Regions from separate parts of the Pseudoalteromonas sp. SR45-4 genome, predicted to be linked through region 3. Evidence: predicted binding sites of a transcription regulator. Region 3 holds the regulator's gene; each other region holds the start of a gene.
What was found. The regulator LexA, encoded in region 3, represses DNA repair genes until DNA is damaged. The targets are predictions, from matches to a motif close to TACTGTATNNNNATACAGTA.

Region 1 (7,834 bases), on a different contig from region 3:
AGCCCAGCAGACGCATTTTCGTCTGCGTAAATTAGTGGGGAAGTTGCTACAAAACGGGTTGCTGCCATACCCATATAATGCATCCCAGTAACGGCAAAGCCTAATATAACGGCGCTGATTGAACGAGTTTGTAACTGTGTTAACCGAGGGAAAATTCTTTCAAGGTTAAAGTGGCTATATAAAGCTATAAAGGATAGGGCAACGGCCACTAAAATAGACAACCCAAACATAACTGGGTCATACCGTAGCATAGGCGCAAGCTCCATCGCTGCCATACCACTGTAATGCATAGTGCCAATACCTGAGCCTAATAATACCGAGCAAACAGCTAATACTTTAAAGTTACCATTACTTTTTACCAGTATAGATACAGCGTATTGGCACGCTAAAAATGCCGGTATAAAAGAGAGTAAGGTAATAGTTGGGTTATATTTAATGTTAGTACACAAAGAAAAAGCCAACATACCAATAAAATGCATGCTCCAAATACCCGCAGAAAAAACAGCTGCAGCGGTTACAGTAGCTAAACGTTGATAGCTTGGGAAAGTAGTTTTTTTAGCTAAATCAATGAGTTTTGTAGTAAAAAAAGCGGCAAATATGACTATTAAAACTGAAAGAGAAACCAAAAGGGGATCGTAAACCCCGTTTATAATTAAACTAGGATCTTGGTCAGTAATAAAGAAAGCTGATAACATGGCGGCTCTAAATAGGCATTTTAATCGTGTAGTTTAATAGAATTAATTAATTAATAAACCGTTAATTTTATGTTTGCTTATTAAGCTATAAATAAACAACGCGGCATTAACTAACCATTAGACGAAAAGTAGCCCCTAGCTAGTATAGTGTGAGAGATTAATTTGTTTGCCTACCAACTAAAAAAAAGTACCCGACGAAAGACCGTTGCTATTAAAGTGCATAATCAAAATGTGACGGTATATGCCCCCCATCACGTACAAAAAAAAGTGCTCGATAACTGGTTATTAGAAAAAAAATCATGGGTTGAGGCGCAGCTGCAAAAACAGCATACTTTGGTTGATACAAAACAGTATCCACTTAAGGACAAAAAGATCTGGTTTTTTTCAGAAGCAATTAATTTAACGTTTCAGCAAGGCAATACCTCTACAGTGGAGCGCCAACAAGATGGCCTGCTTATTACCGTTTCTGCTCGTGTTAAGCATCAGCAGCAAAAGTACCAATTACTTTTAGAGGCGTATTTAAAAGAGCAGTTAACCGCATACATAGAAATGCGACTTAATGACTTTTGCACGCAGATGCAAGAAGCGCTGCCTAACGATTTAAATATTGCAGTTTATAAACGCAAATGGGGAAGTTGTAATAGTAAAAGGGCGCTAACATTTAACTTATTATTGATTGGTGCACCGCATAGCATTATTGATTATGTAATAGTGCATGAGCTGGCGCATTTACGATATTTAAATCATAGCAAAGCATTTTGGCAGCGCGTAGCACAATTTTGTCCCGACTATAAAGCAAGTACGTTATGGCTAAAACAACATGGTATGAGTTTACAATGGGTATTTTAATGTTTAACTAAGAAAAAACACGGAGATTACTAACAAGGAATGTAGTAACTATATAAGTAGAAAATAAGTAGAAAAGTGGTGGAGGGAGCTGGATTCGAACCAGCGAAGGCTGAGCCGTCAGATTTACAGTCTGATCCCTTTGGCCGCTCGGGAACCCCTCCACACTAATTTTGTTACATTTGGCCCCACTTAACTTAGCGGTAAGAAAAGTGGTGGAGGGAGCTGGATTCGAACCAGCGAAGGCTGAGCCGTCAGATTTACAGTCTGATCCCTTTGGCCGCTCGGGAACCCCTCCAATGCAACGGCGCTGATAATAGCAAACATCGTATTTAAGTAAAGAAAAAAGCTAAAGAAAAATGAAATAAAGCCGATAAATAGGTATTACTTACTTCAATCGGCTAAAGTCTATGCAAATCGGTGATTTGTTAATCACAGAGAGTCAGCTCAACACTCGACTCAATAAAAGTGTGCATGAAAAGCGCCGAGGAGAGTTTGCGCTTTTACTCGCTATGCTATCTCATGATGCACTCGATTTTAGCCAATTCCATTTACCAAAAACAGAAATTGAAGATTCAACTGTTGGCGAAGATACCCTTCGCAAACAAATTGGAGCAGGTCCAAAGCAACTTTTAGCGCCAGATAAGTTTGATATCTTGATAGGGCAGTTTAACGCCTCACTATTAATGCAAGCAGGGGAACGCGCTGGAATGAGCGATATTAAATTAAATCACTGTTTAAACCCTGAACCATTGTTTATAAGAGATGATGTAAGCCATATTCCGCTTCAGGTGCGTGATAATTGTGAATTAGCAGTGCGCAGGCGTATAAATAACACACAAACGCAACTATCTAACCCGCAACTCGATGCTGCTGCTTTTTACGAAAGCCTAAATAATGATGCGCTTCACCACCCATTACATTTAGTAAGCGCTTAATTATAAAGCGTACGCTGTAACTGCTTTGATATTGCAATAACCAATTATATTAATAGAACTTGGCAAACGATTGCGTCATCACTCTAACTATTAAATTACTTGTCTGTAATATAAAGCCGCTAACTCTCTACACTTAAGCGCATTTTAGCGATACTTTATTTTATTAATGGATTAATAATTGATTTAATATAAAAAAAGCATCCAAAAATTAAATGCAATTGCTATAATAGGCTCAAATGGTATGACATTAAATGCCGTTATCATTAAACCAAGGTAATTAGGAACGTAATGAAGAAAATATTCACGCTAAATCACGAGAAAATCAAATATCCTCGTATGGTTGACGCCGCAAAGCATGAAGTGAAAAAATATTTGAAAAGAGAGCGTAACAAAACTCTACCACTCGATGCTGATTACTGGGCGTTTGATTGTAAGTTTGGTAATACCGCTGAAGATGCACAAGTAGTGCACGTTGCAGAGCTTAGTAATCATATAAGCGAAATAGAAAAGCAAAGCTTAACTTCTTTTTATGTAGAAATATTAGCGCGCCCAGCTCAACGTCAACAACCAGATTTGGATGACGACGAATAAGACGCTTATAAAGTAATTTGCGTAATTTTTAAAATGGGCCTAGTGGCCCATTTTTTGTTTGTACGTTTATACAAACGCGATTTCAACCTTGAGCATTCAAGTACAAGCAGCTTATAAGCAGTGCTTACTTTCAGTATTACCCTGAAAATTATGGCCGTGATTTTCTAAAACAATTAACAACAACTCTGTATCGCCATTTTTATATTTGGTTGTAAGTTTGATTAAAAACCCAACTTTAATACATTTGCATAACATAAGACTGTATTATACTGTGTTAGTTGATAATTATAGAAAACAGTAGTATTTATGCCATTAAATTATGCCGATAGCGATTTAAAACTTAGCCTTAAAACCTCAAAAGTTCTCATTGTTGATGATCAGTTACTTAGCATAATTGTACTGAAAAAAATATTATCAAAGCACTTTATTGTTAACACCGCCAACAGCGGTGAAGAAGCAGTTGAAATATGTAAATCTAATACTCCCGATATCGTACTGCTGGATATTTCAATGGATGGCATATGCGGTATAGAAACCTGTTTAAAACTTAAAACGACGACACAAACCCAAGATATTCCCGTTATATTTGTTACCTCCTTTGAAAATCAAGAAGAGGACTGCTGGGAAGCGGGCGCGGTAGACTTTATTCAAAAACCGATTAACCCAGAAACCTTATGCAGAAGAGTAAGAGCGCACTTAACTATTAAGCTGCAACATGACTTATTAAGCCAAAAAGTGTTTCTTGATGACTTAACTAAAGTATTTAACCGTCGTTATTTTGATACTCATATTAATAAAATACAATTGAGTGCATTAAGAGAGAATGCAGAATATGCTTTATTACTTATGGATATTGATTACTTTAAGCAATACAACGATATTTATGGACACGTAGAAGGCGACGCTGTTTTACACTTAGTTGCTCAAACAATTGCCAACAGCCTACAAAGGCCAAGCGATTTTGTTGCCCGATATGGCGGCGAAGAATTTGTGGTTGTGCTACCGCATACCAACGAGGAAGGCGCTCGCTGTGTTGCTGAAAAAATTAAAAATAACATATCCGGCTTGGGTGTTTTACATAAGTACTCAGAGTTTGAATTTGTCACTATAAGTATAGGTGGGGCTACGTTATTGCAATCAGACGAAGGCAGCATAGATATTTTGCAACGCGCAGATAAAAAAATGTACGCCGCTAAAGCACAAGGGCGAAATAAGGTGTGCTTTTAAAGCGCACTGTACCAAAATATGCAGTAGAGCAGTTATTAACGCAGTCCTATAGGTATGTAAATTGCCAATAGTTGCTCAAAAGAAAAGTTTAATTTTAGCCATACACCGCTTCATAACAGCGATTACTAGGTATGGCTATTTGTATTTAAGGTTTAGTTGCCTGCAATTACCTACTTTACTCACCGCACAGTTAGTTGCAGTTTGTTATATGCTATGACACTTTTTATATTTTTTGCCACTTTGGCAAGGACAGTTATCATTTCTGCTTATTTTAATATCGGCTACCGGAAATAGTGTGCCTTCAAGGTAGCGCCACTGCCCATCTTGTTTAATAAACAACGACTTTTCGTGCAACTCGCAATATAGGTTTTGGTAAAAGTAATTTACTTTAAATGTTACAAAGCCTTCGCTTGCATCGTGCTCAGTGTCGATGACGGTTAGCTTTATAAAGCGGCAGCTATCAGCAAAGTCTTTAATCTCTTTTACAGGGTTTTCTGCCTGTTTTTCACTTGCATAAGTTTGATAAACATAAGTTGCATTTTTAAGTACATATGCACTGTAGCGAGCACGCATAAGTTGCTCAGGTGTTTCAGCTATTTTTGATGCTAAATGAAGTGGTTCACAGCAGTCAGCATAGTTTTGCTGGCTGCCACAAAAGCAAGGAGAAGTCGTTAATGAGGTCATAATACTAATATAAAGAGTTTAAAACACGAGTTTAACAAGCTTATTGAGTCAGTGGTATCTCAAGGTTGTGAGTATTTTTAGTAAAACAGTAAAGCTTAGTATTTGTAGTGCTTAAATTTAATGATAGCTGTGTCAGCTGTTGATCATTAATAATATCGGTCCAGGTAATAACCGCAGCAAAGTTTCCGTTGTGTAGCGCCGAGCTAAGTACATATTCTAAGTTTACTAAATGTTTTTGCCTGATCACCAGTAATTTGCTGGTATCAATGGAGCATGAATCAAGTAAAGCTTTACTTGGTACATGGTCAGGTGCAATCAGTAGTGTCCATGCATTTAAGCTATTGTATTGGTGTAATACTTTAAGCAATTCAAAGGTTGCTGAAATTTCATCTTCAATTTGAATTAAATTCACACAATCACTTTTATCGTCTTGCTGATAACTTTTAACGGTTCTTACGGTAATAGGCTGTAACATAAATCTCTCACTCACTGGGTTTTTATACAGTACCCGTATACAGTAGTTTATACAGTGTTATGGTGCAAGTGTTTTTTTGCTAATTATTTGAACAGTCATTCAGTTTTAAATTTTTACACGGATAAAAAAACAAAAATAACTATTAAAAACAGAGCGTTAATATTTTAGATTTGTACTTTATATTTTTTACTAAAATTATGCGGCGAATAACACCTATACAGTACTTTATCCTCTATTATTTACGTTAAAGTAAAACTAATTATTTAGCATATAAGCACGGTAATTATTATTTTTAAAACCTAAAGCACATACGTATTACCGTGTCATATTTATTATTTCAGCTACTTCAATAACTTAATGCATAACAAGGTAAAATGTCCGGTATTTCGCTATTTTTATGCTAAAATCTCGCCACTTTTTACTACCTTAAGTTTGTTATGCTCGAAGCCTTATTTAAAATCCGCGCAAATGATTCCTCAGTACAACGTGAATGTGTTGCCGGTATGACTACTTTTATTACTATGGTTTATATTGTTTTTGTTAACCCAGCAATGCTTGCCCAAGCAGGAATGGATCAAGGCGCTGCGTTTGTAGCTACATGTATTGCAGCTGCAATAGGCTGTTTTATTATGGGCCTATGGGCCAATTATCCGTTAGCGTTAGCACCAGGTATGGGATTAAATGCTTTTTTTACCTATGGCGTTGTTTTAGGAATGGGTTATACCTGGGAAGCGGCATTAGGTGCTGTGTTTATGTCGGGTTGTATATTTTTATTTTTAAGCTTATTTAAAGTACGAGAGTGGATTATTAATGCCATTCCACTGGTGCTTAAACAAGCAATAGCGATCGGTATTGGTGCTTTTTTAGCGCTAATTGCGCTTAAAAGTGCAGGGATCATAGTATCTAGCCCTGCAACCTTAGTGCAGCTAGGTGATATTACTGCGCCTGGGCCATTACTTGCTATTTTAAGTTTTTTTGTAATTGCGGCATTGTTATATCGCGACTTTAAAAGTGGTGTGTTAATTAGTATTTTACTGGTAACTGGTATTGCTCTGGCTTTTGGTTTGGTTGAATATAAGGGGGTTATGTCTATGCCGCCGTCAATTTTACCAACCTTTATGCAACTTGATTTTAGTGCGGCATTTGAGCTTTCAATGCTGAGTGTTATTTTTGCATTTTTATTTGTAGATTTATTTGATACCTCAGGCACCTTGGTTGCGGTCACGCAAAAAGCAGGGCTTGCAGATGAAAAAGGCAATATGCCACGTTTAGGGCGCGCCCTTAGCGCTGATAGCACTGCAACTATTGCCGGTGCAATGTTAGGTACATCTACTACTACCTCTTACATAGAGTCGGTGGCTGGTGTTTCTGTAGGCGGATGCACAGGCTTAACAGCCGTTGTTGTGGGTATTTGTTTTTTATTGATGATGTTTTTTGCGCCACTAGCGCAAATGGTGCCAGCGTATGCTACTGCCGGTGCTATTTTATATGTTTCGGTACTTATGCTACAAAACTTAAAGTTTGTAAACTGGGACGATATGACAGATGCCATTCCTGTTAGTGTGGTGTTATTAATGACCCCGCTGACATTTTCTATTGCTCATGGTATTGCGCTTGGGTTTATTTCTTACACCGCGGTTAAAGTGTTATGCGGTAAAAAGGATCAAGTAAGTATTAGTGTGTGGATTTTAACGGCATTGTTTATTGTTAAGTTTGCATTTTTATCTTAAAAAACTTATTTATCTATCAATAAAAAAAAGCCCATACAAAATTGTATGGGTTTTTTTTATAAATTTTAGTGCCAATTTACCATTTCTTTTTCGGAGCAAATAATATGTCTAGGTCATCTTGCTCTTGCTCAGTTTTCTTTTTAAGTGCACTGGCATTCGATGCCCTTAACTCAACACTAATAGCTTCTAAGTAGCCTTCTACTTCTTGGTATTTAGCAGTTACATATGGATCGCTATACGATACCGCACTGAGTGAAGCATGAGCTTTTTCAAAATACTGTCTAGCTGAACCTACCATACCTGCAGAGCGCGCCGATAAACCACGTTTAATTTGGCTTTCAATATTTATTTGTAACTGTAGTTTTTCCATGCGCTTGTCCTCGATTACAAATAGTTGGCTATCAAGGTTACCTTTATTGTGCTCAGAGCGTAGAATAATACGTAATTTTTTTATGCCCTGTATTAGCGATACCAGTTGCTTATCGTTACTTGGCAGTGAAAGCGATTCGCTATTGCTGCCTTGAACTGGGTTGTTTAAACGCTCTTTCGCTTCATTTAAACGGTTTTTTAATATTTTAGAACCAGGTGAAAGCGATACCATGGTGCTAAGCGCATCGTGATTGCGACGCTGTAAAACACGTAGTGTAT
Region 2 (7,834 bases), on a different contig from region 3:
ACTTAATAGCCGTGGTAATAATCGTATTTTTGCCTTAACAGGCGGTGCGTTTGTGATTGCCCTAACCGGTATTTTTTACTCTATGACCGGTAATCAGCAGCAAATATCGGCTTGGCACGATGCTATGGATAACTTGGCAGAGTACGGTGAGCGAGCTGTTATGCAAAAAGGCGAGCCGCTGAGTGAAAACGAGCTGCAAGCATTTGCATTGGCACTGCGAACTAAGCTTAGCCAAACGGGGGATGACGAAATTGCTTGGATGTTACTGGGCCGTGTGGCTATGTCATTGAACGAATTTGATATGGCGCAGCAGTCGTTTGATAAAGCGTTGCAAATGAATCCTGCCAATATGCAGGTGCTTATTAGTTACAGCCAAGTGCTGTTACTTGAGGGCAGTGAAGCAAGCATGACACGTGCTGCAGGTATGCTTTCAAAAGTACTGCAAGAAGAGCCGCAAAATTTAGATGCTATTTCTTTATTGGCACTCATTGCTTACGAACGTAAAGATTGGGTACAAGCAAAAGCAGCGTTTGAAGTATTACTTGCCAGTATGGATAAAGCAGATACCCGCTATAATATGATTGCGCAGCGTATTAGTGAGATAGAACAACAGCAAGCACAAAATGTTGACGTTACAAAGAGTGCAGCAATTAAAGTGACAGTAAATATAAGTACAGAGCTTAAAAATAAACAACCTGAAAACGGAATTTTATTTGTTTTTGCAAAAGCGTTAAATGGCTCTCCAATGCCAATAGCGGTTGTTAAGCTTAACGAGTATCAATTTCCTATTACAGTTGAACTAAGTGATGCAAACTCTATGGTTGCAGGGTTAAACTTGTCAAGCGCAGAAGATATAGTTATTACTGCACGTATCTCTAATGATGACTCAGTAATGCCAAGTAGCGGTGAGTTAGAAGGGCATTCAGCAGCGTTAAAACGTGAAAGTACCCGTCAGTTGCAACTGCAAATAGACACATTAATACCTTAAGGATATGCGATGTTAAAACATGGTTTAATTTATATATTTTTGTTAGTGCTGGCCGGGTGTGCACAAGTACCTGATAGCCAAAAGGACGAGCGCGATCCACTACAAAATATTAACCGCCCAATATACGATTTTAATATGGATGTTTTAGACACATATATATTAAGACCGGCCGCCGTAGGGTATATCACGGTGACTCCTGTACCAGTGCGTCAAAGCTTAGTGCATTTTACTAATAATATTAGTGCACCGGTAGATATGATCAACGCAGGCTTACAGGGTAAACCAAGTAATGCCAGTGTTAGCTTAGCGCGCTTTTTAGTTAACTCGACCGTAGGTGTTTTTGGGTTATTTGATGTGGCCAGCTCATTAGGGCTAGAACATGTAGATGAGGATTTTGGGCAAACATTAGGTGTATGGGGAGCAGGGGATGGTGCTTACTTGATGCTACCTGCTATGGGGCCTTCTACAGCGCGTAACTTAACCGGTGATGTGGTTGATAACTTTGTTTTACCTGAAATAGCGTTAACTACACCACAAACAATTATAGTGTTTGCTTTAAAGGCTGTTGAGGCCCGTGCATCACTAATTGCGCAAGAAGGTTTATTGAACGATTCACTAGACCCTTACTTATTCATTAAAGATATTTATTTTCAACGCCAATTATACGAACTTTACGACGGTAACCCGCCAATCAAAGAAGAGCCTGATGACTTTGATGAAGATTTTTTAGAAAGTTTGTAAACCTATTAAAAACGCCAGCAATGCTGGCGTTTTATTTTCTCATTAGTGATTAGAAAGTTGTTATTAAACATTGCTCATTAACTGCATTTGCTCGTTCACCCAGCTAATTGCTTCGTGGTAAGCATCGGGTACTTTATCATCTAAACCAAGTTGTTGGCTGATCTGATTAGCTGCCAGCCAGTTGCCTTGCTCATAAAACTTAACCAAGTTTAAGTAGCTTGCAAGCAAGCCCTCATCATTAAGTAAAGCGGCTTTAATCTCATTAGATAATGGCAGCTTTTGCATCACACTTTGCATGCTTTCATCTAAAATAGCATCCATAAGCGACATCATGCCGGTTAAAAAAACCATTCCTGTGTCTTTAAACTTACCATGCGAAATAGCCAGTAACTCACTAAAACGCGCCCGAGTGAGCGATAACCTAATTAGCTCCATAGGCTTATCTGTTGAAACTTGCGCTGCAAATAATAAAGATAAAAGCTTTTTAATTTCATTGGCACCAAGGGTGATAAGCGCTTGTTTTATTGTGCTTATTTTTGCACGTCTAGCAAATGCTGCAGAGTTTGAATAACGCAGTAACTTATAAGATAGATTTACATCTCGCTCAAATATATCGGTGATCTTTTTTAGATCCATATCAAGCGTTGAGGTCTCATAAAGTAGTTCGGCTAATGTCATACCAGAGGGGGGAAGCGCTTTACTTTGGATCATCTCTGGTTTTGAAAAGAAAAACCCTTGAAAATAATCAAAGCCAAGTTCCAATGCTTGGTTATACACCTCATGGGTTTCAACTTTTTCAGCAAGTAATTTTAGATGTGGATAAGGTTTTAAATCATCAATAATTGTTTTAATTGTTTCTATATTACAGGTTAAAAAGTCAATTTTTATAATATCAATAAATGGATAAAAGTGGCGCCACACAGGTTGATGAATGTAGTCGTCTAAGGCTAATGTATAACCTTTTTCTTTTAAGTCTTTAACAATAGCAAGTAAACGCTTACCAGGTTGCACCGTTTCGAGTATCTCTACCACCACAGCGTCTTTACTCAGTAAAGTAGGGTAGCCTTTTAGTAAAGTTTCTAGAGTAAAATTGATATATGCTGGTTTATTGTCAGTTAAATCCTCAAGGCCAAAATTAAACTGGCTGCCTTCTATTAGGCGTGTTGTTGCCTCATCTCCATCTATATCGGGAAACACGTTATTTACACCATCACGAAATAGTAATTCATAGCCAATAAGCTTTTTATCGCGATCTAAGATCGGTTGGCGTGCAGCGTAAAAGTACATAAAAAATTCCGTATAGATAAAAAATAACTATTGATTGTAACAATATATGGCAAAACATTAAAAATAGCATGATGTAAATAAGCTTATCTTAGATTAATAACATACTTTTAATAAGTTACAGAGGTTTTGATTTAAATATATACGCTTTGTTTGTTTTTAATTCACTAAAGTTGACATGTTGGAATTTTAAGTATTACCCATGCTATAGTGACAGAGAATGGTTTTTATCCCAATACTGTCTTAACTATAATATTTTAAGAGTCATTATTTGGATCAAAAGCCTGTTGCAATTTATTAGTGGAGGCGAGTTTGGAAACAGGAATGATTATTTCACTAGCATTATACTTTGTTGTAATGCTAGGTATAGGATTGTATGCATTTAAGCAATCAACCAGCGATGTTTCAGGTTACATGTTAGGGGGCCGTAATTTATCACCAAGTGTTGCTGCGCTATCTGCAGGTGCATCTGATATGAGCGGTTGGTTACTTATGGGCCTTCCCGGCGCTATGTATCTTTTTGGTTTGAGTAAGGTTTGGATTGCGATTGGTTTAGTACTTGGTGCTTGGGCAAATTACTTCTTAGTTGCACCTAGGCTTCGTGTTTACACTGAAAAAGCGAATGATTCAATTACGATCCCGGATTATTTTGCAAATCGCTTTGCGGACAATAAGAATATATTACGTGTTATTTCAGCTATTGTTATTATTGTTTTCTTCACACTTTATACCTCATCTGGCGTGGTTGCTGGTGGTAAGTTATTTGAAAATTCATTTGGAATGAGCTATGAAGTTGGCCTTTATGTTACTACTGGCGTTGTAGTACTTTATACGCTTTTTGGTGGTTTTTTAGCGGTAAGTTTGACCGACTTTGTACAAGGTTGCATTATGCTTATTGCGCTATTAGTAGTACCAATAGTAACGTTTACTATGCTTGATCAGCCAGTAATGGAAACGCTCGCTAATGCAAGCTATGACCTGTTACTTATCTCGCCAAAGGCCAGTGAAGTTCATTCTCTAAATATGCTAGATTGGTTTGCTGGTGGCTCTACCATCGCAATTATTTCTGCGTTAGCTTGGGGCTTTGGTTACTTTGGTCAGCCTCATATTATAGTACGCTTTATGTCGGTACGTTCAGTTAAAGATATTCCAGCAATGCGACGCATTGGTATGTCTTGGATGACATTATCTGCAATAGGCGCAGTACTAACTGGTTTATTTGGGGCAGCCTTCATACTAGAAAATGAAATGCCGATAAATGATAAAGAAACAATATTTTTAGTGTTATCAGAATTGGTTTTTCATCCATTGATTGCTGGCTTTTTATTAGCAGCTATTTTAGCGGCTGTAATGAGTACTATCTCTTCACAATTGCTAGTGTGTTCAAGCTCGTTAACTGAAGACTTTTATAAAATATACCTGCATCGCGAAGCCTCTCAAAAAGAGCTGGTTTTTGTTGGGCGTATTAGTGTGGCATTAGTTGCTATGTTTGCTATTTACTTAGCTTACGATAGAGATAGTTCTATTTTAGACTTAGTGAGTAATGCGTGGGCAGGCTTTGGCGCTGCATTTGGACCACTCGTATTGTTTAGCCTTTACTGGAGAAGAATGAACTTTGCTGGCGCCTTAGCAGGCATGTTAGTGGGGGCTTCAACAGTACTTATATGGATATACGCACCAATTACCATTAATGGTGCGAGTTTAAGTAGCGTTATTTATGAAATAGTCCCAGGCTTTATTTTATCAAGTATTGCGATTGTATTAGTTAGCTTAATGACCAATGAGCCAGCTAAAGAAATTACAACCTTATTTGATGAAGTAGAACAAGAACTATAAAAAGTTATAAACAAAAAAAGGGAGTAACTTAGGTTACTCCCTTTTTTTATGCAAAATTTATTAACTCGCTTTTTTGTCGCTACTTTCTTCTATGGGTGCAACATTATCTGCTTTTTTGCTTTTTACAGCAGCTTTAGGGGCTATAGGCTCTTTACCACCTTTTAATATTGTCATGAAGTCATCTTTACTTTTTGCCATTTCTAAAGCGAGTGACTCTACTTGTTGCTCACTTAATGGTACATCAACTTTTTCTAGCAAAATTTCAAGCGACTCTGCAATATCGAGCATTTTATCATAGGCATCAGCTTCTTTTTTGGTAGTAAACGTCATGCGCTCGACTCCGTTTCGTTCTACAACATATTTAACAACAACAGCCATGATTTCTCCTGCTTACTTGCGTGGCATATAGTATATATAAACCATTAGATTACTGTTTTTATGTACAGTACAAGTTTGTGCCTAAATTTGCAAGTCCCCTAATTAATATTAAGTGATAATAGTTGACAACAAAGATTAACTTTACTTTATTTAACTTAATCACTTTTGTGTACCGTTGCAGTTAAGGATCTCACAGGGAGTGAATGTTAGGTTTAAGTATTTAATAAAGTGCAGGTGTAAAAAGCCTTTTGCGTTATGACTTAAACATATAAACAACAAAGTAAATGTTCATGTATGAACAAAAAAGGAAGAAAGATGAAAAAACTAAAATATAGTATTTTAGCTGCAGCTTTTTGTATGTTGCCAGTAACTCTTACCTACGCAAATGTTGATACCTCAGCAATAACTCAGCAAGTAAAACAGGCGGCTTTAAATATTAATACTGCTGATGTTAGCCAGCTATCTAAGCTCCCTGGTATTGGTAAGAAAAAAGCACAAGCTATTATAGATTATCGCGAAGCAAAGGGTAACTTTACATCGTTAGAGGATTTGAAAATGGTAAAAGGTATAGGTAAAAAATTAGCTGCAAAGCTTGAAGGTAAGGTTTCGTTTTAAGTTAAAAAGGGCGCGTTAAGCGCCCTTAGTATATTGGGTTAATGCTTCACATAAATGCTTTTTAGCAAAGTTAATCTCAATTGGAGTCGTTAGTAGTGGGTAACACAACCCACCGAGTAGTAAAAAAGGGATGAGTAACCAGCCTTCAAATACGGCAAATATTAAAAACAGCGGACTGAGTAATAATAATTTTATAATACGAAGTAGTACTTTATTAACAGGTGAAAGCATACTTAAAGAAATCGCTATAACAGCTTGTCTGTCACGTATTTTTAAATGTTTTAGAGCATTAATTTGGCTTGAAAAAAACACAAGCATTACAGCGACCTTTTAGTCATTAAGCGACTCGTTACCAGTAAAAATAAAGTGGCTGCAAACAGCGCAAATATTACTTCCATCCATGCCGGCATACTTAGCCCTGCAAATTGCCAGTCAATGTTTCCGCAATCACCAGTGGCTGCAAAAAAGCTTGGGATCCACTCATGTAATGGCATAAAGGCAGGAAAGTTAGGTTCAAACTCACAGCTAAATGCAAAAGGATCAGTGGTTGTTTGCATTTCGATATGCTCGCGGGCAATTATAAATCCCCAAACACTAGAAACAGCCCATACACTATAGGCGAGCAAGCGAACCCCTCTATGCTCTGGATTACTTGTACCAATAATACCTGCAATAAGTAAACCTAATACCGCAGTACGCTGATATATGCACATGATACATGGCGCCAATCCCATTTTATATTGAAAAAACAGTGCCGTTATTTCAAGCAGAAAAACAATACCACTAAACAAAAGCCAAGGAGTACGTTGGGTGGGTAATTGTGCAAGCCAGTTCATAATAAATCCGTATTTAAATAAGACGTTAGATTATGACGTAGGATAAAGTTAGGGGCAAGCAAAACGACTTAAAGCCTACCCACATGCATTTATGATGATTAAAGTTAAGGTTATAATTCTAAAAGCCAATAAAAATCCAATAATGTGAATAAAGAGGTAGCCCTTTAAACGAGTAAAGTATGTGTGTGAGGTGACTTTACGTAATAAGTTAATAAGGCAAGGCGCGAACTTAAAGTAAATAACTACTTAAAATGTATCTAGGGTGAATATATAAGTGCTTGCGACAAGTGTTAGTAAAAAATATAAAGCATTTTATAGACACAAATATTTTAATCGCATACTGGCAGTAATATGGCGTACTTTACTTGTTACTTGAGCGTCGTCTGGTACAATCAGTCGGTTAATCGTATGTAGTAGTGTGAATTAATTCGAGTGGGAATTGGATGAGAATTTTTAAAGCGAAAAGCCCAGCAGGATTTGCTGAAGAATACATAGTAGAGTCTATCTGGAATGGCGATTTCCCTCCTGGATCTATTCTACCTGCTGAGCGTGAACTCTCAGAGTTAATAGGTGTTACCCGAACGACGTTACGTGAAGTATTACAGCGATTGGCTCGAGATGGCTGGTTAACTATTAAACATGGTAAGCCAACAAAAGTGAATAACTTTTGGGAAACGTCAGGACTAAATATTCTTGAAACGTTAGCACGTCTTGATGAAGATAAAATGCCAGAGTTAACCGACCAGTTACTCTCTGCACGCACTAATATAAGCGCAATTTATACGCGTGCAGCTATAAAGTTAAATCCAGAACGTGTGATTGAAATTCTCTCACAAAGCGATGAGTTAGAAGACAGTGCGCAAGCATTTGCTGATTACGATTATAAAGTGCATCACGAGTTAGCTGTTGCAGGTAATAATCGTATTTACGTGCTTATACTCAATGGCTTTAAAGGGTTTTATTCAAAAATAGGTTGTCATTATTTTTCAGATCCGGGGACGCGTGAGTTGGCTCGCCAGTTTTATAAAGACTTAACTAAATTGGCTGAAAACAGAGAACACGACGGTGCGATCATGATGATGCGTAAATATGGTCATCAAACCGGTGAAATTTGGCAACAAATTCGTGGCGATATGCCCAGCGACATAATGGATTA
Region 3 (7,834 bases):
CTACAATCACTACCATACAAATGGTGATTATTGAGCTAAACTTTTGTTCACGCCATCTAATTAACTGCATAAAGGGTCAACCTAGTGATGATTAAAATTTTTATTGTATTGTTGTTATTATTTATACTTTTTAACTTATTTCGCGCTTTATTTATTATGGTCTCTGGAAAAACCCAAGGACGACCTATGTCTCACTTTTTAGGTCGTCGCGTATTATTTTCTGTGGTGGTATTAATAGTTGTTATTGCCGCACTAAAACTTGGCTTTATTAGCGGCAATAACGCCCCTTTAATAACTACAGCACATACACAAATATAAATAAGCATAACCAAACTACATCAACAAAATGCCAGTACCAAGCCGCCGCTTGAAAAGCAAAGTGCTTATCTTTAGTAAAGTGTCCTTTTAAAATTCGTAAAAATACTACCAATAAAATAATAGTTCCTAAGGTCACATGCATGCCATGAAAACCCGTAAGTAAAAAGAACGTGCTGCCATAAATACCGGCATCTAATGTTAAGTTTAAATCGTTATACGCATGAATATATTCTTCTACTTGTAGGCCTAAAAAAACTGCACCCAATAAAATAGTCAGTCCTAAAAACACTTTTAACTGGCCGCGTTTATCACTTTCTATTGCCACATGGGCAAAATGCAAAGTAACTGATGAGGTCAATAAAATTAAGGTGTTAATCAGCGGTAGACCTTGCCATCCCATAGCTTGGGTAGTGTCGCCCCCTGGCGTGGTAATTAATGGCCACACAGCTTCAAATGTAGGCCAAAGCACTTCGTTAGTCATGGCATTGTTATCGGCACCACCAAGCCAAGGCACAGAAAGCATACGGGCGTAAAAAAGTGCGCCAAAAAATGCCATAAAAAACATTACTTCAGAAAAAATAAACCAACTCATTCCTTGTCGAAAAGAGCGATCCATTTGCGCCGAATATAAGCCTTTCCCGGCCTCATCAATCACGTTTTTAAACCAGCTAAACAACATATACAGCAGTACTGCTATACCTGCGTACAAAATATAAATGCCACTGTCACCTTCTTTACCGGCACTCATTACGGTTAGAGCTGCACCTACTGCAATAAAAAATAATGCTACTGCGCCAACAATCGGCCATGGGCTTTGATCTGGTACATAATAATGCTCATATTCTTGCTTCATTTTATTTGCTCCTGGTTGTCACTAGTTAGGCTAGTTGTTATTGGCTGCTAGCCGCTCACTAATATCAAATACCGTATAAGATAAAGTTAACTCTTCAATGTCACTTGGTAGTGCGGTATCAACATAAAAAAGCAACGTAAACTCTAGTTCTTCACCTGCTTTTAATGGCTGTTGATCAAAACAAAAACACGCTATTTTATGTAAGTATTTTGCTGCTCTACCGGGTGATACCGAAGGCACTGCCTGCATTACTTTATCTTGGTCACTATTATTTTTGGCGCTAAACATTACCTCACGCATAGCACCGGGCTTTACCGCAACACTGTACTCTTTAGACTTCACAGCAAAGGGTGCACCGCTTTGTGCATGCGTGGTAAAGCTCACACTTATTTCGCGATTTTGTATTACTTGCGTGCTTTGCTTTGCTTGCTCTAATGATGGCTTACCGTTAATGCCGGTAATATCACAAAACACGTCATACAAAGGCACTAACGCAAATGCAAATGCGAACATGGCTAAGCAAATAACAACTAAGCGCTTAAGTAGCGGTGCGTGTATCATTATTTTATTTCCGGTGGTGTTGAAAATGTATGGTACGGAGCAGGTGAATCTACCTCCCACTCCAGTCCTTCTGCGCCTTCCCACACTTTTGCAGGAACCTTGTCGCCGCCGCGTGCGCATTTAATCACTACAGCTACAAACAACAACTGCGATAATCCAAAGGCAAAGCCGCCAATACTAATAATGGCGTTAAAGTCAGCAAACTGTAGCGCATAGTCGGGTATACGGCGTGGCATGCCTGCAAGCCCTACAAAGTGCATAGGAAAAAACAATACATTTACGCTTACCAGCGATAACCAAAAATGCCATTTAGCCAGCGCTATGTTATACATATTACCAGTCCATTTAGGCAGCCAATAATACGCGCCTGCCATAATAGAAAACACCGCTCCCGTTACCAGTACATAATGAAAATGTGCCACTACAAAGTAGGTATCATGGTACTGAAAATCAGCCGGTGTAATGGCCAGCATCAATCCCGAAAAACCACCTAAGGTAAACAACACAATAAAAGCAATACTAAACAGCATGGGGACTTCAAACGTAATTGAACCGCGCCACATAGTGGCTACCCAATTAAATATTTTTACTCCAGTGGGCACCGATATCAGCATAGTCGCGTACATAAAAAATAGCTCGCCAGCCACCGGCATACCGGTAGTAAACATATGATGCGCCCACACTGTAAAACTCAACAACGCAATTGACGCCGTGGCATATACCATGGAGGAATAACCAAAAAGTTTTTTACGCGAAAAGGTAGGAACTATAGTAGAAATAATGCCAAAAGCCGGCAAAATCATTATGTATACTTCGGGGTGGCCAAAAAACCAAAATATGTGCTGAAACATCACCGGATCACCGCCACCAGCTGCATCAAAAAAGCTGGTTGCAAAGTATTTATCGGTGAGCACCATGGTCACTGCACCTGCGAGTACCGGCATAACCGCAATTAATAAAAATGCCGTTATCAGCCAAGTCCATACAAACATAGGGACCTTCATCCAAGTCATGCCTGGGGCACGCAAGTTAACTATGGTTACAATTACATTAATTGCCCCCATAATGGAGCTAATACCCATAATATGCACAGCAAATACAAACATGGCGGTATTGTCATTACTGTAGGTTGTGGACAGCGGCGCATAAAAAGTCCAACCAAACGCAGGACCGCCACCGGGCATTAATAGCGATGATAATAAAATTAAAAACGCGAATGGTAAAATCCAAAAACTCCAGTTATTCATTCGGGGTAAGGCCATATCAGGCGCGCCAATCATTAATGGCACCATCCAGTTAGCTAAGCCAGTAAAGGCCGGCATAACGGCACCAAATACCATAATCAACCCATGAACCGTGGTCATTTGATTAAAAAAGTGAGGATCCACTAATTGCAATCCTGGCTGAAATAACTCAGCGCGGATCACCATAGCCATAGCACCACCAATAAAAAACATAGTTAGCGAAAAAATTAAGTACAAGCTACCTATATCTTTATGATTAGTGGTATATAACCAACGCTTAAAGCCTTTAGCAGGATGATGAGCGTGGTGAGCTTCATTAATGTCAGGTTGTTCTACTATGCTACTCATTAGTTCGCCTCCCCATCGGCATCAAGTGCTGCCTGTATTTCACTTGGTTGAATTACATCACCGGTATCATTACCCCATGCATTACGCTTATAAGTAATTACCGCTGCTAATTGCTTTATAGAGAGCTGTTTAGCAAAGGCTTGCATGGCTGTGCCGGGGCTTCCGTGAATAACAATATCAATGTGGTCTTTTATATCGCCAAGCACTATCGGGCTGCCTTTAAGTGCAGGAAAAACGCCTGGCAAACCTAACCCTGTGGGCTGATGACATGCAGCACAATTGGCCATATACACTTGCTCACCCAAAGTCATTAATTCTTCTTTAGGGAGTGTTTGGTCAAGTAATGCAGCATCTGCTGCTGCTGCTTTTTGCTTTGCTTGTTTAGCATCTGCTAGCCAAACTTTAAAATCGGCCTCTGACTTAGCCTCTACTACCACTGGCATAAAGCCATGATCTTTACCGCATAGCTCAGCACACTGACCGCGATAAATACCGACTTCGTTTATGTTGGTCCACGTTTCGTTAATAAACCCCGGGTTTGCATCTTTTTTAATAGCAAAATCGGGCACCCACCAAGAATGAATAACATCGTCGGAGGTCATTAAAAAGCGTACTTTTTTATTGATCGGTAATACCAGAGGCTTATCTACCTCAAGTAAATAGTTGGGGTTTTTATCGGCTAGGTTGGCAATTTCATTTTGCGGTGTGGCAAGTATTGAGTAAAACTCAACATCTTCCCCCATATATTCGTAATGCCATTTCCATTGTGAACCAGTTACTTTAATAGTGATATCCGCTTTACTGGCATCTTCCATCGCTATTAATGTTTTAGTTGCGGGGACTGCCATTGCTATTAAAATAACAAATGGAATTGCTGTCCAGAGTATTTCTACTTTGGTACTTTCGTGAAATTGAGCAGCAACTGCTCCTTTAGATTTACGATGATGAATAAGTGCCCAAAACATAACGGCAAATACAATCACGCCTATTACACAGCATATTAAAAATATGGTCATGTGTAGTTGATAAACATTATTACTTATATCGGTTACGCCTTTGCGCATATTATATTGGCTATTTGCCAATGCTAACTGCGGAAAAACAAACAATATAAGCCACAAGGTAGAGCTCAATTTACCCATGTGACAGCTCCTTTAATACTGTTGCGAGTGCAAAACAAAAAGACATAAGCTTTATATGCCAATTTGTTATTTTTTATTTTTGTATTGCTGCCGGATATATAAATATATTTTCTCAAAACTAAAGCTGTGAGTTATTGTTAGTCCAGCCCATTAACAATTAGTTAATAATTGAACAACTAGCAAGTTTTAGTTTGAAAAATAATCAAATAATATTAGGGGATTAGCGTAAATATGGGATTTATTTAATTTTGTTCTAAGCAGGAAGTGAGCAACAGCAAGGGTTACAAATAAAAAGACAGCGATAACGAGTATTAAATACTTAAATGATAAAAAACATAAACTTAATATAATTTTTTCATTACAGCGGAATTTTCACAAAAAAAAGCAAAAAAAAGCGCACTAAAAAGTGCGCATTAATTATCTGAGCTATTAAATTATGCCGATATTTTACATAGCTATAACAGCTTAATTGTCACATCCAGTCAGCATTACGAATAACCCCAACAGCTAAGCCTTCAATATTAAAAGATTCGTTTTCAAGATCCACTTCTATCGACGAAAATTCTTTATTTTCAGCATGCAATAATACTTTTTTGCCTGCTTTTTCTAAGCGTTTTACCGTTACATCGTCATCAACGCGGGCAACAATAACTTGGCCATTTTCGGCAACTTGAGTGCGATGAACAGCCAGTAAATCACCATCCATAATACCAATATCTCGCATGCTCATACCATTTACACGCAATAAAAAATCGGCAGCGGGTTTAAACATTAACGGGTCAATTTTACAATGGCTCTCAACATGTTGTTGCGCCAAAATAGGTTCGCCGGCAGCTACACGGCCTATTAACGGTAAACCAAGTTGTTCTGGTTCATCTTCTTCAATAAGTTGAATACCACGGCTAGCGCCTGGTTTCATTTTAATAGCGCCTTTTTTAGCCAGCGCTTTTAAATGCTCTTCTGCTGCATTAGCACTTTTAAAGCCTAATGTTTGTGCAATTTCTGCGCGTGTAGGAGGCATACCAGTGTCTTTAATAAACACTTTAATAAGTTCGAGTATTTGCGCTTGGCGGTTAGTTAATGGTCGCATACAACTGGTTTTCCATACAGTACATTTAACTGTGAGTATATACAGTTATCTGAAAATCGCAAATTTAAATTACTCCTCGCCTTTGCTGCCAAAGATGGCATTGGTCTAAGCTTAAAATTACCAAGTAAATTACAGATAAAATTACGCAGATCACGATAGTGTTAGTTTTACGTTACATTAATTACATAACTACTAAGTTGTTGCTGTTATTAAAAATTAGTTAACTATCGTTTTTGTAATGGGCCTTAACTTCATCAATGTGAATTAACGGAGAGTGTTATGAATATCACTGTAGCGGTAATAATTAACGGTCCTAAACGTAAAGTATGGGCGGCAATAACTGACATCGAAAACAGTGCCAATATGCTGTCTGGCATTATTGATGTAAAAATAATCGAGAAGCCACCACAAGGGCTAGTGGGCTTAAAATGGTTAGAAACACGAAAAATTTTTGGCAAAGCAGCCTCAGAAACCATGTGGATCAACGAAGCTGTTACTAATGAATACTATTGCACTCGCGCAGAAAATGGCGGGGCAGTTTATACCACTAAGCTGTCACTTACCGCCGCCGAACCTAGCACCTGTTTAACCATGACTTTTTCTGATAGATCTGAGTCTATTTGGGTAAAAATGATCTCTGCAGTGATAGGTTTTTTTCTTAAAAGTTCGATGCGTAAAATGCTAAAAAAAGATCTCGATGAAATTAAGCACTATGTAGAAAGCAAAAAGTAGCACTGTATTACCATGCAGTAGCTGCACTAATTTGGCTATCATATCGCCATGAAAAATCGTATTATCGGTTATCGTTTTCAACCTTTAAAGGAGTAACAATGAGTATTTGGCATCAACCTATTACTTTAGCGTTTTGTAAGCAGTTAGACCAAGGCATAAATGGCCAAGGTACACTGATGAAAACCATGGGGATTGAAATAACTGAAATTGGTGATGATTACTTAGTTGCCACTATGCCAGCAATTCCTGCGCACCATAACCCTATAGGCATGGTGCATGGCGGAGCAAACGTGGTTTTAGCCGAAAGTGTTGCCAGCTACGCGGCTAATTTTGTGGTCGACTTCACTAAATTTTATTGTGTAGGGCAAGAGATCAGTGCCAGCCATTTAAAAGCCTCGCGTAATGGCACCTTAACCGCCACCGCAAAAGCGTTTCATATTGGCAAGCGTAGCTCAGTATGGGAAATAAAAATAACGAATAGTCGCGGCGAGCTTTGCTGCGTATCAAAAATGACCGCAGCTGTTGTAGAGCGCAAAGGCTAAGGCTATTTTTCTAGCGGGTAAATAGTAATTTCCATGCCTGCACCAATTGCCGATATACGTAATAATGTATCGGCGTGCAGCGCTTGGTTAAAACACTTTGGCGAAGTGCCCGATTCAAAACCAATATCAAAGGTACGGCGCGAACAACTCAACCATTGCTTAAGTGCAGCCCGCGAGCATGACTCTACTAACTCACATAAGTGGTTAATTGCTTTATCCGGTGAAGATATTTCGCCTGTTACTTCTATACGCGCTAACTGACGGTATTCGTCTTTATCATAATGTAAAATAGTGGCGATTTTTTTTAGGTCAGCTACAAGCACGCTAATATCTTGCTTTGACTCAAGCTCTAGGTCTACATTTAAAAATTGAATTTCCGACATTGTCTGCTGTTTATCCTCTAATTAGTTCGCTGTAAACTTTAACGCAGTTTTACGCTTATACCAAATCAACTCTGCAATATTCACCTTTTTTATCTGAATAGTCGGCTATTTTTACGCATTTATTGACGCTTTACTTACTCTTATTTCACGAATAAAAAATATTTAAGCACCAAAAGCTCACTATTATAAAAGTGCTGAGCTAGCTCCATAAAAATAGCTAGCTACTTGCATTTAAAATTTAACCACTATTTTTTATTCTAAATGTTTAAATCGACTTAAGTGCTGCTTTAACATTTGGTTTTCAGCAATCAACTCATCCCGTTCATCCAATAATTGTAAAACCAAAGCAATAGCAGACCAATCTAACGATAAGTCATGCTGAATACGCGCAGCCTTTTTAACTAAGATCACTGTTGATACCGTAAATTGCCATTCTGTAACGCGCTCGCCCTCAATAGGAATAGCAATGCTGTGCTCAACCAATTCATATAATATGGCTTCGCTAATATCACTACTCACACACAATTCTTGGCTAGTGAGTAAATTGCCTTGTGGTGCCTCGATAATTTTCATTATGACTTGCTCCAATTGCTACGGGGGTCAAAATGGGCTTTTTCGGCC

Region 1: a site for LexA is predicted at 5,482-5,501, ahead of H5058_RS12510 (SulA-like leucine-rich domain-containing protein). Genes of this name have one in related genera too.
Region 2: a site for LexA is predicted at 5,278-5,297, ahead of H5058_RS02630 (YebG family protein). Genes of this name have one in related genera too.

The regions. Positions count from the first base shown of each region.
Region 1 is NZ_JACJDO010000029.1:6,317-14,150, forward strand. It holds gene H5058_RS12470 (MHYT domain-containing protein) at 1-695, opposite strand, end outside; gene H5058_RS12475 (M48 family metallopeptidase) at 858-1,544, shown strand; tRNA gene H5058_RS12480 (tRNA-Tyr) at 1,621-1,705, opposite strand; tRNA gene H5058_RS12485 (tRNA-Tyr) at 1,755-1,839, opposite strand; gene H5058_RS12490 (VC2046/SO_2500 family protein) at 1,952-2,479, shown strand; gene H5058_RS12495 (DUF6172 family protein) at 2,768-3,070, shown strand; gene H5058_RS12500 (diguanylate cyclase) at 3,377-4,297, shown strand; gene H5058_RS12505 (YchJ family protein) at 4,502-4,981, opposite strand; gene H5058_RS12510 (SulA-like leucine-rich domain-containing protein) at 5,022-5,456, opposite strand; gene H5058_RS12515 (NCS2 family permease) at 5,894-7,186, shown strand; gene H5058_RS12520 (hypothetical protein) at 7,263-7,834, opposite strand, start outside.
Region 2 is NZ_JACJDO010000003.1:103,517-111,350, forward strand. It holds gene ccmI (c-type cytochrome biogenesis protein CcmI) at 1-988, shown strand, start outside; gene H5058_RS02615 (VacJ family lipoprotein) at 998-1,729, shown strand; gene H5058_RS02620 (EAL and HDOD domain-containing protein) at 1,793-3,016, opposite strand; gene putP (sodium/proline symporter PutP) at 3,338-4,849, shown strand; gene H5058_RS02630 (YebG family protein) at 4,910-5,227, opposite strand; gene H5058_RS02635 (helix-hairpin-helix domain-containing protein) at 5,543-5,842, shown strand; gene H5058_RS02640 (DUF6170 family protein) at 5,858-6,160, opposite strand; gene dsbB (disulfide bond formation protein DsbB) at 6,160-6,678, opposite strand; gene fadR (fatty acid metabolism transcriptional regulator FadR) at 7,122-7,834, shown strand, end outside.
Region 3 is NZ_JACJDO010000017.1:31,300-39,133, reverse strand. It holds gene H5058_RS09265 (SURF1 family protein) at 1-70, opposite strand, end outside; gene H5058_RS09260 (DUF2909 family protein) at 88-318, shown strand; gene H5058_RS09255 (cytochrome c oxidase subunit 3) at 296-1,171, opposite strand; gene H5058_RS09250 (cytochrome c oxidase assembly protein) at 1,202-1,732, opposite strand; gene ctaD (cytochrome c oxidase subunit I) at 1,732-3,324, opposite strand; gene coxB (cytochrome c oxidase subunit II) at 3,324-4,466, opposite strand; gene lexA (transcriptional repressor LexA) at 4,939-5,556, opposite strand; gene H5058_RS09230 (SRPBCC family protein) at 5,836-6,288, shown strand; gene H5058_RS09225 (PaaI family thioesterase) at 6,387-6,830, shown strand; gene H5058_RS09220 (hypothetical protein) at 6,833-7,213, opposite strand; gene H5058_RS09215 (chaperone modulator CbpM) at 7,466-7,786, opposite strand; gene H5058_RS09210 (DnaJ C-terminal domain-containing protein) at 7,786-7,834, opposite strand, start outside.